DNA from 4 places in the Deinococcus sp. KSM4-11 genome. Region 1 is predicted to be linked to each of the others. Evidence: riboswitches for the same ligand, from Rfam matches in the RefSeq annotation. Region 1 holds a riboswitch; each other region holds the start of a gene.
The links. A riboswitch is a leader RNA that binds a small molecule or an ion and turns the genes downstream of it on or off. The one in region 1 is predicted to bind cyclic di-GMP.
Positions count from the first base shown of each region.

Region 2: it holds a riboswitch for cyclic di-GMP, as region 1 does, so the genes downstream of both, E7T09_RS05780 (hypothetical protein) here and E7T09_RS20350 (hypothetical protein) in region 1, are expected to answer to the same signal.
Region 3: it holds a riboswitch for cyclic di-GMP, as region 1 does, so the genes downstream of both, E7T09_RS21520 (Ig-like domain-containing protein) here and E7T09_RS20350 (hypothetical protein) in region 1, are expected to answer to the same signal.
Region 4: it holds a riboswitch for cyclic di-GMP, as region 1 does, so the genes downstream of both, E7T09_RS22085 (NPCBM/NEW2 domain-containing protein) here and E7T09_RS20350 (hypothetical protein) in region 1, are expected to answer to the same signal.

Region 1 is NZ_SSNX01000010.1:93,819-98,559, reverse strand. It holds gene E7T09_RS20355 (EAL domain-containing protein) at 1-1,138, opposite strand, end outside; cyclic di-GMP riboswitch class II at 1,982-2,066, shown strand; gene E7T09_RS20350 (hypothetical protein) at 2,143-2,691, shown strand; gene E7T09_RS20345 (S8 family serine peptidase) at 2,693-3,757, shown strand; gene E7T09_RS20340 (EAL domain-containing protein) at 3,801-4,741, shown strand, end outside.
Region 2 is NZ_SSNX01000001.1:1,151,292-1,156,032, reverse strand. It holds gene E7T09_RS05790 (glycosyltransferase family A protein) at 1-792, shown strand, start outside; gene E7T09_RS05785 (DNA-3-methyladenine glycosylase) at 887-1,510, shown strand; gene E7T09_RS05780 (hypothetical protein) at 1,557-2,213, opposite strand; cyclic di-GMP riboswitch class II at 2,216-2,299, opposite strand; gene E7T09_RS05775 (PaaI family thioesterase) at 2,517-3,053, shown strand; gene E7T09_RS05770 (hotdog fold thioesterase) at 3,050-3,463, shown strand; gene meaB (methylmalonyl Co-A mutase-associated GTPase MeaB) at 3,487-4,434, opposite strand; gene E7T09_RS05760 (hypothetical protein) at 4,466-4,741, opposite strand, start outside.
Region 3 is NZ_SSNX01000012.1:53,830-58,570, reverse strand. It holds gene E7T09_RS21530 (hypothetical protein) at 1-69, shown strand, start outside; gene thrC (threonine synthase) at 146-1,573, opposite strand; cyclic di-GMP riboswitch class II at 2,038-2,122, shown strand; gene E7T09_RS21520 (Ig-like domain-containing protein) at 2,493-2,897, shown strand; gene E7T09_RS21515 (ABC transporter ATP-binding protein) at 3,076-4,002, shown strand; gene E7T09_RS21510 (ABC transporter permease) at 3,999-4,741, shown strand, end outside.
Region 4 is NZ_SSNX01000002.1:515,043-519,783, reverse strand. It holds gene E7T09_RS09430 (lipopolysaccharide biosynthesis protein) at 1-447, shown strand, start outside; cyclic di-GMP riboswitch class I at 1,222-1,300, shown strand; gene E7T09_RS22085 (NPCBM/NEW2 domain-containing protein) at 1,313-3,568, shown strand; gene E7T09_RS09415 (Ig-like domain-containing protein) at 3,825-4,741, shown strand, end outside.

The DNA.
Region 1 (4,741 bases):
CCTGTGCCTGTTCTTCAATCTTTGTGGCATTGATGTTCTGAAAGAACACGTCCAAGCCTTTGGGATGGGGAGTAACGTTGACTTTGAACCAACAGTTGAGGGGTGGGTAGAACTCTTCAAATTGACCACTGCGCTGAGTGCCTCGTGCAGTATGGTAATACCTGTAGATATCGGTTTCTACAGCCTCCGGAAACATGTCCCATACGTTTTTACTCAACAATACTGAGGATGGGCACCCAAGGAGTTCCTCGGCTTTTGGATTCAAGTACGTAAAACACCATTGGCTATCCAAACTAAAAAAGGCCTCCTCGATATTGCTTAGAATTCGGGTAGTCTCCGAGGCCTTGTCCAGAATTTCATCCTGGGCAACACGCAAGGCGGTGATGTCACGCGAGGTAGAGAGGAGCTGTACAGGAACACCCTCAGTGTTCCTCACTGGTGTGACCACCACATCCCAGAACTTCTGGATTCCCTTTGTAGTCGGGCTGTAGCCCTGGAAGCGACCCAGGGCGCCCTGCAAAGCCGCGTTGATTGCCTGCCTGACCTGTTCCTGAGTCTCATCAGGCCAGAATCCTACCCAGTCCGCTCCACGCAACTGCTCAAAATCCTCAACTTCCATGAGCCGCTGTCCCCCCTCACTCATCCAGAGGAGCTCGCCCTGGAGGTTGAGGAGCTTAACGCAGTCCGGACTGCTTTCCAGCAAACCCCGAGAAAACTCCATGTTTTCCCGCAATTGTTCTTCAGCCTGCGTACGTTCGGTCACGTCCTCATGGACGACCAGAATGGCTGACCCCTCGTCGATGCGCGCGACTCGCAACTGGAACCAGCGTGCCTTGTGCGGAGCGTGGCAGGAGTACACCTGAACGTATTCCGTGGCCACCCCAGCGAGAACATGGCGAATGCCCTGCGCGGCTGCCTTGGCCTCTGGTGAGTCGGTCAAGTCACAGATGTGGAGGTAGTTGACTCCCACCGCGTATCGAGGCGTGGTGAGCCCGTTGGCATCAGCGAACTGTCGCCACGTAGCATTCACTTCCAGAATTTCCCCATGGCAATCGAGGATTGCAAGGGATGAAGGAAGAGCGTTTAAGGTGTGGAAATAAAAATCAGTAGGTCGGACATGAAGCGTAAATACCCCCAGAGCAGTGTCAAGCCCCTGAAGTGAGGATAGGTTGCTTCACGCAGCTTACTCCTTCTAAGTGACATACGTCTTCATTTAATGGGGGATGGCGAGTTACAGGTCGAATGGTATCGACCAAAAAACCCGGATCAATTCCATTACCGGGTTGCGGTTATGGCAAGTTGTTGGATTCAGGAAGACGGAGGAGCGTCAAAAGCGCATGCGGCCTGACCTCGCGCCAGAGCCTGACTGCCCGTTGCTGATGGTGACGACGGTGGGAAGCGGGAACGGTGCAGCAGTCACCTGCTGGAGTTCCTCAGGCAGCGTCCCAGCATAACGGCTCCACCGTCCCCACGCCCGCGCCCTGCGGCGCCGGCCCACACGCTGGCGCTCGAGGACGTGTCATTCACCTATCCGGGCGCGGGACGGGCGGTCTTCGAGCACCTGACCCTGTGGGCCGGGGAAACCACGGCGCTCGTCGGGGTGAACAGAGCGGGCAAGACCACCCTCGTCAAGGTTCGGCGTACGGGATGGACGGGGGCAGGCAGTTGTCAAACGTCGGTATGCAGGCTTCTACACGCGGTTCACTACAGCAGGGTGGAACTCAAGGGCCAGAGTTGCTTGCCTATGGGAGGAGTCGTGATCCGCACGCCAAGTGTGCCAGACCCTGCATTCTCACGTGGCCAGGTTTTCCGGGTTCAGGTCACCCCAACAGGGGCCGCCAAGCTGACCTGGCTACACTTCCGGGGTCGGCTTAATCCATTGTACTTTTCAGCGCCCCTCGTCTTTATGATTCAGGGAGCAGCTTGCGGGCGGGTATTTTTATTCGTAAGGTAGACCGTATCAGCACGGCCCTTCGGGATCTTGTCTGATAGAGGCTAAGAAACGCGGTCCTGTATACGGGCACCTGGGACGCGTTGAGCCAGTGGTGCGACCGGCTATCCGTCACGCTGCGATTCGTCGCAGTTCCCCTTTCTTCCTGACTGCTTCAAGCAGCGGCATCCAGCAGATGCCGAGGAGGCGCCGTGAATTCCATTGTCCGCAATGTTCAGGCCCTGGGCCTCGATCTGTCTCTTCAGATTCACTTTGACGGCAGCTGCGCCCGCGCGGCCGTCGCCTTTGAAGGCCGCGCTCCTCAAGGATCACAGCTTCACGCACAGAACTCATGTACGGACAGCGCCGTGCATGAGCTGATGTCCGAAGTTAACCACCTGGCCGAGCGGGTTTACCAGGAGTACCGCGCCGCACACCTGCAACACTGGACGGCGCAACTGGTCTCGCCTATTGGCGCCAACCTGCAGTTGAGCGTCTTCGACCACTGGCTGCTCGAGAAACTCATGACCCGTTGCCTCCACTTCCAGCTGGGCTGGACGCCACTGCCCGGCCATCAGGCCAGCTTCCGCTTCCTGTGCGACGACGGCCGGATCTGGGTACAGGTGATGTCCGAAAAGCGCCACCACAACAGTTGCACCAACGTTGTGGAGACCACCGATATTCACAGTCTCATGAACGCAGTGCGCGCCCTGCTCGACCAACTCGACATGGCCGCCCCGTCGGCAGAGGCGGCAGACTGACATGCGGATCCGCTCAATCGTCATATTGATGACATCAGGCAGCCTGCTTCTGTGTGCCTGCAGTAGCCTGCCCTCACACCCCGCCGATCCGCAGTCCACGCTGGTCGCAGCCAGCCTCGCGGCCACGTCTCCCACTGGGGCGCGGTTGGTTGATCATGCGGGCTTTACCACCGAGGGAGCGAAGTGGTGGGCTGACGGCGCCAAGTGGTGGGCTGACGGCGCCAAGTGGTGGGCTGACGGCGCCAAGTGGTGGGCCGACGGCGTCTTTCAGCCGATGCCGGCCAACTCGAAGCTGCTGCAGGCCGTAAAGATCGACGTGGCTCAGGCCCACGCACATCAGATGGGTAAGGGCGTGGTGGTGGCCGTGCTCGACTCCGGCATCGATGTGGAGCACCCGATGCTCAAAGGCGCGCTGTTGCCAGGAAGAGACTTCGTGGACAACGACCTTGATCCTTCGGAACAGGGCACGGACAGCGAACCCGCGTATGGGCACGGCACGGCGGTGGCTGGCGTTCTTCGGCAGGTCGCTCCAGGAGCAAAGATCCTGCCGGTACGGGTGCTGAGCCCCGACGGCTTCGGCGATGCAGATAACGTCGCCAGCGCGATCCGCTTCGCGGTCGATCAGGGCGCACAGATCATTCATCTGAGTATTGCCGCTTCGGTTTCCAATGAAGGCGTGCGGGCGGCGCTGCAACATGCTGTGTCACGGGGCGTGCTGGTGGTGGCCGCCTGCGGCAACGACGGCAGTGACCGACCCGAGTCGCCGGCCAATGCGTTGGACGGAAAGAACCCGCTCGGGCAGTACGGCGTCTCGGTCAGCGCCGTGAACACGGACGGCACCTTTCCCGGCTGGAGCACCCGTGGTGGTGAAGTCCTGGCACCGGGCGTGGCCGTGCAGAGTGCCTATCCGGGTGGCCGGACGGTTAATGCCAGTGGGTCTTCGTTTGCTGCGCCGCTGGTGACCGGTGCGCTGGCCCTGGCCCTCGCAGAAGGCAAGGACGCCCGCCGGCTGTCTGCTGAACTGAGCTCAGGCGCTATGCTGGACGCCTCCCGGCTGCTCCAGTAGGTTTTCTGCGCTGGGCACCTCAGATGGTGCGAAGGACTCCAGCGTGAACGATGCAGTACAACACCTCCAGGTGCTCCTCGAACAAGCGCGTCAGCTCCGGAATAGTGAGGATTCGCGGGCGGTACTGCTCTTTGAACAGGCTGTCGCGGCGGCCCGGAGCCTGGGAGCCTACCCGATCCTGGCTGACGCCCTGAACGCTCTGGCCGGCCTCGAACACGGACGCGGCGAGAGTCAGAGCGCCCTTGCCCACCTGGAGGAAGCCCTCTCGATTCGTCAGGCGCTGGGAGACCAGGGCGGTTGTGCGGGCGTGCTCTGTAATCTCGGCGCGGTACAACTCGATCTGGGCAGTTTCAACCTGGCGCTCGACCATCTGCTGCGCGCTGACCAGGTGGCCCAGCAGGCGGGGCCGGCCCGCGCCGCGGTGGTGGCCGCCAATCTGGCCAAATGTTACGACGCCCTCGAGTTGCCTGTTGAAGCGGATGCCCAGTATACGCGGGCGCTGACATTTGCAGGCCTCGCCGCTCAACCGTTCGGCGAGGCGACGGTGATGATCAACCACGCCGACCTGCAGCGGCGTCAAGGGCAATTCAGCGAAGCGCTGACCCTCTTGGCCGGCGCTCAGGCGCTGGCAGGCGACCATGGTGCTCTCGCGGCCAGCGCCTGGCACGGCCTGGGGCAAGTACAGCGTGATCAAGGTGACCTGGAATCGGCACTCAGGCATTTCCAGACCGCGCTAACGGCGGCGGAGGCGGATATCGATCTGGCGCTCCATGTCCGCTGCGATGCCAGCGAGGTTCTGCTCGACTTGCACCGAAGGGAAGAAGCGTGCGTGCTGCTCTCTGCGGCGCTTCCCGACGCCAGGGCCAGCCGCCGGGTTCGGGTGGAAGCTCGGATCCTGGCGCTTCAGGCGCGCGCCGAAGAGCAGGGCGGCAACCTCTCGCAGGCGCTGGCCACCCTCCGCCGGGCGCACGCGGCCGAATCGGA
Region 2 (4,741 bases), on a different contig from region 1:
GTGATCCAGCAGGCCAACTCAGGCGTGCGGGTGGCCAGAAACCGCGCCATGGAGCTGGCAGACACGCGCTGGGTGGCCCTGCTTGATCACGACGATGTCTTCCTGCCCACCAAGCTGGAGCGGCAGATGACGTACCTGGCTGCCCACCCGCACCTGGCCGCCCTCGGCACGTACGGCTACCGGATCGGATCGACGGGTGGCCGCCTCGGGTACTTCGATGTGGGCCCCAGGGATGAAGTCCAGTACCGGCAGCTGATGGATCAGCACGCCATCATCTACCTGCTGGCGGCCAGCGTGGTCTTCGACCGGACGCTGGCGCTGTCAGTGGGCGGATTTCCACTGCTGACCGCCGCCGAGGACGTCGGCCTGTGGAGCCGGATGGCCGACCATGCGCCCGTGCTGGCCCTGCCCGAGCGCCTCGTGAACTACCGGGTGCATTCCGGCAGTACGAGTGGCCGCAAGCTGCACCTTCAACGCCTGGAACTTGAATTCATCCGGCGCGGCAACCTCCGGCGCCATACCGGTCAGCAGGGACTGGCCTTCGAGCAGTTCATGGCCGAGTGGCATGCTGAACCGGCCGCCGCCCGGCGGGCCTTCGAGCGGGAGTCCGCCAGCCTGAATGCCTACCGGATCGCTGGGGGCCTGCTGGCCGACCGGCGGCCCTCCGGCCTCGTGTGGCTGGCCCGCAGCATCGCGCTGAATCCAGCCGGACGCCTGCGGCGCGTGGCCACCCAGCTCAACCTGTGGGGCCGCGTTCGTCGCCGCTCCCGTCCTGCTCCACCGGCCCCCTGAGGTCACGGCGCAGAACCGGGGCGGCGGGCTATCGTGGCGATATGGGCAGAGGACTCCAGACGCGAATGCTGCGGCCCCACGGGTGCCCGATCCAATGACGGAGCCGCTGCGCCCGGATCACTTCGATGCCGATCCGGTTCGTCTGGCACGTGACCTGCTTGGAGGGACGCTGATCCGCGTCACGGCGCAGGGCGCCCGGCTGACGGGCAGGATCGTGGAGGTCGAGGCGTACGACTGTCCACGCGATCCCGCGTGTACGGCCGGGCGCTTCCATGCCGCGCGTTCCGCCGACATGGCCATCGCGCCGGGCCACTGGCTGTTCTGGATGGCGCACGGGCACCCGCTCCTGCAGGTGTCGTGCCGCCCCCTGGGTGTGGCCGCCAGCGTGCTGATCCGGGCCATCGAGCCGCTGGAGGGGCTGGGGCACATGCTCACGAACCGGCCCGTGACGCGCGAGCGTGACCTGACGAACGGCCCGGCCAAGCTGGTCTACGCCCTGGGACTGGAGCCTGCGCGGGTGGCCGGAACCGTGGTGAATAGTTCGGCGCTGCACCTGCACCGGCCACCGGTCGCCGTCCCAGACGGAGCGGTCGAGGTCACGGCCCGGATCGGCATCCGGGAGGGCCGCACCCTGCCGTGGCGCTTCGTGCTGAGGGGAAACCCATGGGTATCGCCCGCGACACCGAGCATGGAACTGGCCTCGGTGCCGGCCGACTAGATCAGGCCGCCCGCGTGGGGACGCGGGCGGCCTAGTCAGCACGGGATCAGTGGAAGCTGCTGAGGGTCGCGCTGGAATCGCCCAGGGTGAAGGTCAGGCTGCAGCCGGCCATGGCGTCGTTGTCGGCGCTGATCTTGGCGCTGACGCTGACGTCGTTCTTGCCGCCGGTGGTCAGGATCATCAGGGCCTTGGGGACATTGGCGTCACCCTTGCCGACTGACACGCTCTTGGCCTCCAGCGAGTAGGTGCTGGTGCCCACGCCGGAGTCCGTGCGGGTCGCCGCGATGTTGAGGTTGGGCGTGGCGCTGAGGGTGACGGCGCCCGCCTTGTTCGAGGAGTCCCACACCGACACGGCGAAGGCATCGACGGTCAGCGTGAATGAGGCAGGCATCGCGCACGCGCCCGTCATGACCACGGACTTCAGGCTGGCCTTGATCTCGGCGGCGTAGGGCTTGATGCCTAGCGGAATGGACGAGGTATCGAGGTCGTCGAAGGAGCCGGCCGGGATGGTGGAGCTGGTGTCGTACTGGATGGACGTGCCGACCCGCTGGACGGTCAGCGGGCTGGAGCTCGTGAGCGTCGCGCCGTTCAGGTGGGCGGGGTTGCTGATGGTCTGGGGCGGGATGGCGGCGCCGACGATGCTGCCGCAACTCGCCAGCAGGGGGAGGCCGGCGCTGAGCCAGGCCAGGGTCTTGAGCTTCATGGGTTCTCCTCGTTCGGTCTCACCATTGGCTCGCTTCGCCCCAGGTGACCGGGTAGGGGGCGAAGGTCATGGCCTCCGAGGGCATCGGGTGACGGACGTCACCGGCCAAAGTGAACCTCTGGTTGCTGCCAGTCTGTCGACGGGGCTCTGACAGGATTCTCACCCAGGCGCCAGCCGCCTGCCAGACGGCCTTTCACGCACCCCATCACCCTGTGTGGAGACGTCCCGACACTGGACGGAAATATGATAAGCGTCATACTCTGAACCCATGACAGCCCGGAACCCCTCTCCACGCTGGAGACCATGATGACCTCACCGCAGCGCACCCGCACGTATACCTGGGGCGACCCCCTCGGCGGCGCGGACGCGGCCCGCCGAATGAGCGGCCTGGACTACCTGCGGGCCATGGCCCGCGGCGACTACCCCGCTCCACCGATCGCCGACAGCCTGGACTTCACGCTCGCCCAAGAGGACGACATCCAGCCGGGCAGGGTCACCTTCCGCATGACCCCGCAGGAATTTCACTACAACCCCATCGGCAGCGTCCACGGCGGCGTGTTCGCCACGCTGCTTGACTCCGCGCTGGGCTGTGCCATCCACACGCGGCTGCCCGCCGGCGTCGGCTACACCACCCTGGAACTCAGCGTCCGGTACCTGCGGCCCCTGCTGGCCGGCATGGGCGAGGTGCGCGCCACCGCCGAGGTCGTCAGCGTCTCCCGGCAGATCGCCACCGCCGAGGCCCGCCTGCTGGACGCCGGGGATCGCCTGTGCGCCACCGCCACCACCACCTGCCTGATCCTGCGCCCCGAGGCCGCCCGCCGCGAAGGAGCCACGCCATGACCGAAACCGATCCCCGGATGCTCAGCACCACCGACACGCTCATCGACCACCTCGGTATTCAAATGCTGGAGGTCAGCGGCACCCGCGTCGTCGCCACCATGCCCGTCGAGGCCCGCACCCATCAGCCCATGGGCCTGCTGCACGGCGGGGCCAGCGTCGCCCTGGCGGAGACTGTCGCCAGCCTCGGCGCCCACCTCAGCGTGGCCGACCAGGGCTTGACCGCCGTGGGGCTGGAAATCAACGCCAATCACCTGCGCGGCGTCCGCAGCGGCCTCGTCACGGCCACGGCCACGGCCATCCACCAGGGCCGCAGTACCCAGGTCTGGCAGATCGACATCGTGGACGGGCAGGGCCGGGCTGTCTGTACGTCGCGCTGCACGCTGGCGATCATTCCCGCCACGCGGAGCTGATACCTCTCAGGAGGGGAGGCTCGTCATGCAGGCCGTGCCAGGAGCGCGGCCACTCCCTGCACGGCCGTCAGGGTGCCCGCCTGCACCTGAAGCCGGACGGCCTGCAGGCGCTGCGTGTCCAGCCCCTCCCGGAAGGCCCGCCACGCGGCCTCGCGCAGCAGGTCGTCGAACCACTGGGCAGTCTGCGTGTGGCGTTTTGCCGTCAGGTCGGTGGCGTGCGTATAGCGTTCCACGGTCTCCCATACGGCCTCCAGCCCCTCGCCGGTCAGGGCGGAGGCCCGCAGCGCCACGGGCCGCCACGGCGCGGCATGCGGCGTGAGCAGGGTCAGCGCGGTGCGGAGTTCCGTCTGGGCGCGCACCGCCGCCTGAGGACTGACGTCGGCCTTGTTCACCACGCAGATGTCGGCGAGTTCCATGATGCCGCGCTTGATGCCCTGTAACTCGTCCCCGGCGTTCGGGAGGGTCAGCAGGACGAACAGGTCCGTCATGGCGGCCACCTGCGTCTCGCTCTGGCCCACGCCCACGGTCTCGACCAGGATCACGTCGTATCCGGCGGCCTCGCACAGTGTGATCGCCTCGCGGGTGCGCCGGGCCACGCCGCCGAGCGTGCCGCTGCTCGGACTGGGCCGGATAAAGGCACGGGGATGCACGGTCAGGCGCGGCATGCGCGTCTTGTCCCCCATAATGCTGCCGCCCGTACGTGCCGAACTGGGATCCACGGCCAGCACCGCCACCCGCCGTCCCTGATCGGCCAGCCGCACGCCCAGCGCCTCGATGAAGGTGCTCTTGCCTACGCCCGGCACACCCGTCAGGCCCACCCGCACGGAGTTCCCGGCGTGCGGCAGCACTTCGGCCAGCAGCGTCTGGGCCTGCTGCTCGTGCTCCGGGCGGGTCGATTCCGCCAGGGTGATCGCCTTCGCCAGCGCCCGCCGGTTCCCCGCCAGCAGCTCCGGAGTCAGCGGGTGTGGCATGCGGGAAGGCCAGCGGTCGACCCTGCGCCGCTCAGGAGTCACTCCCATCCGGCGGGTCGTTCTGGGCAGTGGGGTAGATCCGGTGAAGCCCCTCGGCAATCGGATGGGCCGACGGCTCGCCCGTATTCGGCTGAGGCGGTGTCGGGGCCACTGTCTGCGGAGATGCCTGCCTGGGCAGCGGCCGGATCAGGTCCAGCACGGGCGTGGTCATGTCCGGCGCACGGTAGCCTTCTTCCTTGACCAGCCTGCCCTGCGCGTCGAAGGTCGCGGTCACGTCCAGCACCCGTCCCGCGAACCCCGTCCACGT
Region 3 (4,741 bases), on a different contig from region 1:
ACCACCACCAGCGGCACGCATACGATCGGGCTGGACGACAGCGCCACCCTGCACTACGCCGTAAAGTGACCCGGAACAGCGCCGGGAAGCGCCGGTTCAGGCCTCACATGGCCTCCACGGCCAGCAGCCTGCCAAGCAGCAGCGGTCAGCTCCGCTGGGCGGCCTGTAGGTGCTGCGCGATGTACGCCTTGAGCCGGTTCACGTCGTTCGGCAGCACCTCGAAGACCTTCCTGGCGTGCTCGATGCCAGCGAAACGCTCGGGCCGTTCCGGCGTGCGCCCAACGGCCTCCTGCACGGTCTCCTCGAACTTGGCGGGCAGCGCGGTTTCCAGGCAGACCATCGGAACGCCGGGGCGCTGGTGGCGTTCACCCACCAGGACGCCATCGGCTGTGTGCGGGTCGATCAGGCGGGCGAAGCGCTCGTCGATGCTGCGGATGGTGCCCAGGCGGTCGGTGTGGGTGCTGCGTCCGCCGCGCAGGCCGCTGGCTTTCACGGCGTCCCAATGGGGCGTGCCGCGCAGGTCGACCGGGCGGCCCTGGCCAACCTCCTGCCACCAGCCGTGCGTCTGCGGGGCGTCGTTGCCGGTGATGGCGTACAGGTAGCGTTCGAAGTTGCTGGCCTTGCCGATGTCCATGCTGGGGCTGGATGTGGCGGCGACCTGCGCGGCGGGCCGGACGTGGTACACGCCCGTGGAGAAGAATTCGTACAGGACGTCGTTCTCGTTGCTGGCGACCAGCAGCTGCCCGATGGGAAGGCCCATGCTCCGGGCGAGGAAGCCGGCGAACACGTTCCCGAAGTTCCCCGAGGGCACGCTGAAGTCCACTTCTGTACCGGCGGGCAGGTTCAGGGCGAAGTAGGCCTTGAAGTAATACACGGCCTGCGCCAGCACCCGCGCCCAGTTGATGGAGTTCACGGCTCCGATCTCGAAGCGGGCCTTGAAGTCCGCGTCGGCGTTCACGGCCTTCACGAGATCCTGGCAGTCGTCGAACACGCCTTCCAGGGCGATGTTGAAGATGTTGGGTTCGGTCAGGCTGAACATCTGTGCCTGCTGGAAGGCGCTCATGCGGCCGTGCGGGGAGAGCATGAACACGTTCACGCGGCCCTTGCCGAGCATGGCGTACTCGGCGGCGCTGCCGGTGTCGCCGCTGGTCGCGCCGAGGATGTTCAGGCGCTCGTCACGGGCTTCGAGCACGTACTCGAACATGTGGCCCAGGAACTGCATGGCGATGTCCTTGAATGCCAGGGACGGTCCGTTGCTGAGTTCCAGCAGGTACAGGCCCGAGGTTCCGAGCGGGGTCAGCGGCGTGATGTCCTTGCTGTGAAAGACGTCCGGCGCGTACGTGACATGCAGGATCCTGCGCAGGTCGTGCTCGGGTACGTCGTCGATGAAGGGCCGCATGACCGCGAAGGCCAGTTCCGGGTACGGCAGGCCGCGCAGGGCCTCGAGTTCCTGCGGCCCGAAGGTGGGGATGAACTCGGGCATGGCGAGGCCGCCGTCCGGGGCGAGGCCCGAAAGCAGGACATCCGAGAAGCGGCCCAGGGACTGCGCGCCGCGCGTGGAAACGTACTTCATGGCTCTTTCCTCCCGTGCGCCGCGCGGCCCGGTCGGGGCGCGGCCAATGCTGCCCACTGTACCGAGTCCTGCGCCCGGCGGCCCACGCGGAAGCTAGGGCGCCGCACGAGACGATGGCCGACCGTACCCCAGGCCACACGACCTCACGGCGCACGGGGGCATGGTGTAAACGTTGTCATGGACAGCACATTCTGTCAGACGCTGGGCCCCACCCGCCGGCACCGTCTTCATGATGCCCGGCTCCGACCCCGGATCGTCCTGGGTCTGGCCCCTCTGGAACGGCATGCCTGTCCGGTCATCCGCCCGCGCTGGGTGCGGGAAATACCGATGGTCATGACCGGCCCGTGTGGTCGGCAGCCGACTTTAACAAACCACCATGTCCGATCATGAAGTCGGGCCAGTCTGGGCAGTGCGAGGCTTGTAAGAGGGCTTGCGGCAAGATCAAAGCCTCGCTGGAGAACCACCAGGCGGGAAGAAGCGATGAAGCGTGATCCTGTATGCGGGCACCTGGGACACGTGGAGCTAGTGGTGCGACCGGCTTTTCGACAGCCTTACTTTTGCCTTCCGGTGAAGGTTCGGCCCTATACTCTGCGGCTCACGCTGCAAGAGGAGTTCCCAGATGCTTCGACACGCCCATGCTGTCGCCCTGCCCCCAGATCCACAACCAGGCTGCGCCGCTCACCTGAGTGCCGCGCGCCGAACCCGCGTGCAGTGAGCCCGCGCCCCTGACCTGACCCCTGCGGTCAGCGTCCCCTGCGGCCACCCAGCACCGATCCGGAGAGCGGCTTCACGGCCGTTCCCAGCACCCCCGGCGTTCCTGACGACCGGCGCGGCGTGCTCCGTCGTTCCCACTTCACCGACCGTTCCGCCTTGAGTCCAGGGCGTGAGCCGGGCCGTGACCTGTTCCCTGGAGTCCACCATGAAAGCACTCGTCATCTCCGCCCTGATCGCCCTGTTCGCCACCAGCTGTGGCAGCATGCAGGCCCCCGCCCAGACCGTCTCGGGCCAGACGGTGCAGGGCGCGGCCACGACCACGACGGACACGCAGGCCCCGAAGGTCAGCATGATGATGTTCCCGCAGACGCTGCGGGAAGCGGGGAACGTGTTCTTCCAGCTGTCCACCCGTGACGACGTGAACGTGGCGCGGGTCGTGCTGAACATCGACGGGAAGCCCTTCGTGAACGACAACACGGCGTACAACTCCTACGCGAAATTCTTCGGGGCCCAGGACAATGGCAAGCACACGGTGACCGTGCAGGTGTTCGACAGCGCCCGCAACGTCACGGAGTACACGCAGGACTTTCAGGTGGACATCAGCAAGTAGGCCCGCGCCCGCGCGGTTACGTCATCGACTCCGTCACCGCAAGCCCACACCTCACCGGTTCCTCCGCGTTCCTGACGCCGGGCGGAACCGGCTTCCCATGGTGGGCGTGACAACTGTCACCCCGGGCGCCTGACACGCGGCACTGGGAACGCGGCGGGCCGGAGCGCACCCTGTGGGCATGACGAACGCGATCGAGCTGCGGAACGTGGACAAGACCTTCGGGAAGGTCACGGCCCTGCGCGGCCTGAACCTGGACATCCGCGCCGGGGAACTGACGGCGCTGCTCGGGCCGAACGGCGCCGGGAAGACCACGGCGATCTCGCTGATGCTGGGCCTGGGCGCACCCACGGCCGGGCAGGTGCGTGTGCTGGGCGGCAACCCACGGCAGGACGACGTGCGCCGCCGCATCGGTTCCATGCCGCAGGAGAGTGCCCTGCCGCCCGCGCTGAAGGTGAGCGAGGCCGTGGAACTGTTCGCGCGCTTCTACCCCGCCCCGCTGGCCGCGTCCCAGGCCCTGGCGCTCGCCGACCTGGGGAGCGTGGCCGGGCGGCGGGCGGGCGCGCTGTCCGGCGGGCAGAAGCGGCGGCTGGCCTTCGCGCTGGCCGTGGTGGGCAACCCGGAGGTGCTGCTGATCGACGAGCCGACGACCGGCATGGACGCGCAGAGCCGGCAGGCGTTCTGGGTGGCCGTGACGGAACTGAAGGACGCGGGCCGCACGATCCTGCTCACCACGCACTACCTGGAGGAAGCCGAGCGCGCCGCCGACCGCGTGATCGTGATGAACGCGGGCGCGGTGCTGGCCGACGGCACGCCGGAACAGCTGCGTTCCCAGGCGGGCGGCGCGCGAGTGCGCTTCACGAGCGACCTCGTGCTGGCCGAGCTGCACCGCCTGCCGGGGGTGGACTCGGCCGAGGTGGATGCCCACGGGCACGCGGATCTGCGCACCCGCACGCCCGAGGCGCTGCTGACCGCCCTGATCCGCCAGGGCACGCCCTTCACGGAACTGGAGGTCAGCCGCGCCAGCCTGGAGGACGCCTTCCTGAACTTGACCGCCACGCCTCCTGCCCAGACCAGCTCCTCTGCCACCAAGGAAGTGACCGCATGACCTCCCGCACTGTCCAGCCTGCCCAGACCGTCAGCCTGCCCACGCCCGCCCCCTCCGCCCGCCGCGCGCCGCTGCTGCCGGCGCTGGGCACCCTGGCCCTGGCGGAGCTGCGGCGCATGCTGCGCAACCCGATGTTCGCGGTGGGCACCATCGGCTTTCCGGTCATCTTCTTCTCGCTGTTCGGCCTGAGCGCCGTGAACGAGACGACGGATCAGGGGTTCAAGGTCGGGCCGCTGATCCTGGTGAACTTCGGCGCGTACTCGCTGCTCTCGCTGTCGATGTTCTCGTTCGGGTCGGCCGTGGCGCTGGAACGCACGGGCGGGTGGCTGCGGCTGCTGCGCGCGTCGCCCATGCCCACGGCGCTGTACTTCGCCGGGAAGCTGCTGGCCGCGCTGTGCTTCAGCGCCCTGAGCCTGGCCGTGCTGTACACCTTCGCGCACTTCACCGGCGGCGTGACCATTCCGGTGGGCCTGGCGCTGCTGCTGCTGGGCAAGCTGCTGCTGGGCATCATTCCGCTGATCGCGTTGGGCCTGTGCATCGGCTTCCTGGTCACGCCGACCGGCGCGCAGATCACCGCGAACCTCGTGAGCGTGCTGATGTCCTTCGCGTCGGGCCTGTTCACGCCGCTGGATCAGATGCCGGCCTTCGTGCAGAAGCTCGCGCCGTACCTGCCCGCGTACCACCTGGGCGCGGTCGCGCGTGGCACGGTCGTCGGTCAGACGTCCGGCGAGGCCACGCA
Region 4 (4,741 bases), on a different contig from region 1:
CTGGCAGAGGCCACGGCACGCCTGAATGTGAAGATCGCCATTCAGGCGGTGTACTTCGTCGCCCTGGCCACAGCCTTCTGGACGACCTACCGCCTGGGCGGGCAGGTTGAACAGATTGCCATCGTGCTCGTGGCAGCCAGCATGGTGCGTAGCGTCGCCTACGCCTTCGTGGCCCGCCAGATCATCGGAGGCAGCGGCCGTGAGATTGCCCTGTCGTACGGGCTGGGCGGCCTCTATTTCGTGGGCTCGGCCCTGCTGACAGCCGCCGTCGTCTTCACCCTCAGGGCCATCAATGTTCCCCTCCCGCTCCTGTTCGTAACGGAACTCCTCCTCGGTGCGGCCGTGCTGGCGGGTGTCGTTCTGCTCGGGCCGCCCAGCGAACTGCAGCAGATGGCGCGCACCAGTCTGCAGCAACTTCGGGGCAGACTGGCCGGCACCCCTGGCTGAGCCTTTTCGAAAGCCCAGTGTGAGGCCGCGCCAGCCATCTGCGAGCGCGGCTTCATCCATGCGGAGTCCGTTCTGCTCGGACAATCCAGCCAACGATTGCGAAGGTCAGTGACCTCAAGGAAGTGGGGCGCCATCCAATGGCTCGCAGGCGCCGGGTCGGGGAGTCGGGCCACGCAGAGACCTACGGCGTCCCGCTTACATCACCGCTCTGGAATCCGCCGAACCTCGACCACTTCTGCCCGGTGAAGTGCCTGAGAGTCACCTGAGGTCAGATTCCGTTTTCAATCTGAAGTCACCCGGCCAGGTCAGGCGAGTTGGCAGACGCTTGGAGCCACTTAGCACGCCACATTCAGCATGTATGGCGTCACGGTACACCCGACTGGCGGTTGTCAGATTGCACCTCAAGAATCCAAGTATTTATCCAGCCCATGACACGCCCCTGAATGGGGGACGCCTGGAGCCATGAAATCGGGAAATGTCGGCTCAGACGTCATCCCCGGCCGTTTGCCCTGGAAACGGGCAATGACGACACGCTGGATTCCTGACAGGCTTCTGACGGCCCAATCTCACCTTCTTAACGAAGTGAAGCATGACGAGGAACCCTCTCCACTCCGTTCCAGTGGGAACGCAGCCTGAGCGCGTGGCTCCCATCTTCACGCACGAGGACTTCATGAAGCTTTCTTCAGCCCACTCTTAATGTGATGAAAGTGTCGTGAAGCGTTGAGCATCATGAACCCGTCAGAGAGCAGACGCATCCGCGTCATCCGAGACCTATCACCGAAACGGCAAACCTTCCGTGAGGAAGGGACGCAAAGCCACGGAACTCGCTCATCGAGTCCGCCGGGCTACCGAAGGAAGGTACCTCATGAACGTTTTCCGCTCTTCCCGTGCCCCTGTTTCTGCCACGCTGCTCGCCTTCACACTCGCAATGTCCCTGGCCGCCTGTTCCAGTTCCACTCCGGACGTCCCCGCGGAAGCCAGCGTCCCGGCGGCCGAGGACGCCACGCTGCCGACCGGCGCGGACGTGACCACGGACACGCCCCTCTACGCGGAAGCCCTCGCCCTCAAGAGCGGCGACAATCCCCTGAGCGGCGCCATCTGGACGTCCGCCACCAACGGGTACGGCCCAGTCGAACTCAACAAGAGCAACGGCCAGAACGTGGCCGGTGACGGCCGCAACCTCACCCTGGCCGGGAAGACGTACACCACCGGCTACGGCGTGCACGCCAATTCGAAGATCACCTTCGCCCTGGACGCCACCTGCACCAGCTTGACAGCGGATATCGGTGTTGACGACGAGGTGGGCACGAAGGGCTCGGTCATCTTCCAGGTGTACTCCGACAGCACGAAACTGTACGACTCCGGCATCATGACCGGCGCCAGCGCGACCAAGAGCATCAAGGTCGACCTCACCGGCCGGAGCACCATGCAGCTCGTGGTCACGGACGCCGGCAACGGCAACGCCTCCGACCACGCCGACTGGGCCACGCCCATCCTCCACGGCTGCGCGCCCATCGCCACAGCGCCGACGGCCACCGCTGCCGATGTGGCCGGCACGACCTACGTGAAACTCGTCACGGAAGGCCACGACTTCACCGTGACGGGCACCCAGACGGTGCGCTACGGCGTGGATACCCGCTGGGCCTACAAGTCCGTGACGGGCACCGGCACCTGCAACAACCTGTTCTTCGGCAGCGATCCCGCAAAATTCGTGAACAAGAGCTGTTACCTGGTGGTTCCGCCGGCCACGGTACCGGCACCCACCCCCACGCCCGCACCCACCCCGGCTCCGACGCCCGCTCCCACACCGACGCCTGCTCCCGCACCGGCTCCGACACCCGCGCCCGATCCTGTTCCCGCGCCGACGCCGGCCCCTGATCCCACGCCGGCACCCGCACCTGCTCCGGCGCCTACGCCCGCGCCTGATCCCACTCCGGCTCCGACGCCCGCTCCCGCACCGACGCCCGCGCCCACCCCGGCTCCGACGCCCGCACCGGCTCCGGCTCCGGCTCCCACCGTCCTGACCTACGCCGCCCCGATCACCATCACCAAGGGCGGCACGTATACCGGAGCGTGGGAGAGCCTCAACCCGGCGGTTCCCGCCGTGACGGTCAAGACGACGGAACCCGTCATCATCGAGAACTGCTCGGTGCGCGGCAAGGGCATCCTGATCTCGGCCCCGTGGTCCAATGCCACCCTGACCGTGCGCGGCTGCACCGGACAGGGCCTGAACCCGAATGACGTCACCCGCACGCCCGGCCGGTTCGTCAGCGCCGAGGGCTTCGTCTCCATCCTGATCGAGCGCAATACCTTCGCCAACACCAGCGGGATCTACCTCAACGCCTGGCGGGGCACGGCGGCCACCCCCACCACGATCACCGTGCGCCAGAACGTCGCCCGTGACATCGAAGGCCGCTACAGCGACGGCCACGGTGGGTTCCAGAACGGCAAGTTCTACCGCGTGCAGTTCGTGCAGCTGAACGCCGTCCAGAATGCCCCCCGCGTGGACATCGGCTGGAACCGCGTCGATGAAACGCCCCGCGCCTCCCACGTCGAAGACACCGTGAACCTGTACGCCTCCAGCGGCGTGGCCGGCAGCCCGATCCGCGTCCACCACAACCTGATCAACGGAGCGTACGCCGGTGATCCCTCGGCCAGCTACACCGGCGGCGGCATCATGCTCGGCGACGGCGGCGGCGCATACCAGGAAGCCTCGGACAACGTCATTCTCGAAACCAGCAACTACGGCGTCGCGGCGGCCGGCGGCAACTACCTCACCATCAAGAACAACGTGGTGCTCGGCACCGGGAAGCTGGCAGACGGCACCTTGCTCGACGCTGACACCGACGCTGGAATCTACATCCGCAACTACTCCGGCGACCCCGCGCACATCGCCTCGAGTGTCGTGGCCTCGGGCAACACGGTCGGCTGGGGGAACCCCTCGACCAGCAACCCCAACGCCCGCTGGGACCTGTCGATCAGCGCTTCGGCCGGCGTGGACGGCGGGAACACCCGGGTCGGCCCGACCAACCAGGCGATCGCGCTCAGCAGCCTTGCGGCGGCCATCAGCGCCTGGGAACTGCGCGCCACGACGGCTGGCCTGCCGATCGGGATTCCCTGAACCAGGTCTGAGCGTCGCCCCAGGGCGGCAGGTGCAGTCCCACCACGGGACAGCGCACCTGCCGCCCAGTTCTTTGTGCCAGCAGCCCTGAATCAGATCTTCATGAGTCCAGGGGTGCCGCGCAGTGCAACGATGCTGTTACGCCGGGCTCGGCATGCTGCGCAGGAATGGGACGGCGAGCGATCTGACTCGCACATTCCGGACGCAAGCGGCGTCGGCAGCATGCAGGACATGCTGTTCTCGCAGGGAGATCTGCATGGTGAAGACAGTCCAACCCGTCAAGACATATCTGGTGGCCACGCTGGCCGCCCTGGCCCTGGCCGCGTGCAACCTGAACAATGCCCCCAGCAACGCGGTAACCAAGGTAACCGTCAATCCCGCCAGTGCCTCGCTGACCAAGGCCGCCACGAAGGTCTTCACCGTGAACGTGACGGGCACAGGCACCTACACCAAGGATGTCACGTGGTCGTCCAACAATGTGGCAGTGGCCACGGTCGATCCCACCAGCGGTGAGGTCACAGCCGTCAGCAACGGCACGGCGACGATCACCGCCACGTCGACCTTCGACACCAGCAAGACCGGTACGGCCAGTGTCACCGTCGCGGGCTCCAACTCGGTCACGGGCGTGACCGTCTCGCCGGCGACCCTGTCTCTTCAACCGGGGGCCACCGATACCCTGATGGCGACCGTGCAGGGCACCGGCAGCTACGCCACGACCGTCACCTGGACGTCGAGCAACACCGGGATTGCCACCGTCTCCGCCAGTGGGGTGGTCACGGCCGTCTCGACGGGAACCGCGATCATCACGGCGAAATCCACGGCCGACAGCAGCAAGAGCGCCGCCGCACAGGTCACCGTCGGGAACGCCAACTCGCTGGCCCGGCTGACGGTGACGAACCTGGATGGGGGGCCGTTCCCCGCCTGGCTGTCGTTCAACAAGATCGACCGGACGAAGGACGGCTCGACCACGATCGTCCAGCCCTCGGCAGCGCAGCACACCATCTCGCGTGTCCAGCTGTCGAATACGGGGAGCGATCCCTTGCTCGTGACGCCATCGGTGAGCGGCAATTTCGTGCTGCCTGACGGCGTCAACCAGCGCACCATCGCTCCGAACCAGTCAGTCACGGTGAGCGTCCAGTTCACCGGCAGTGGCAGCACGGTGCAGACCGGAAC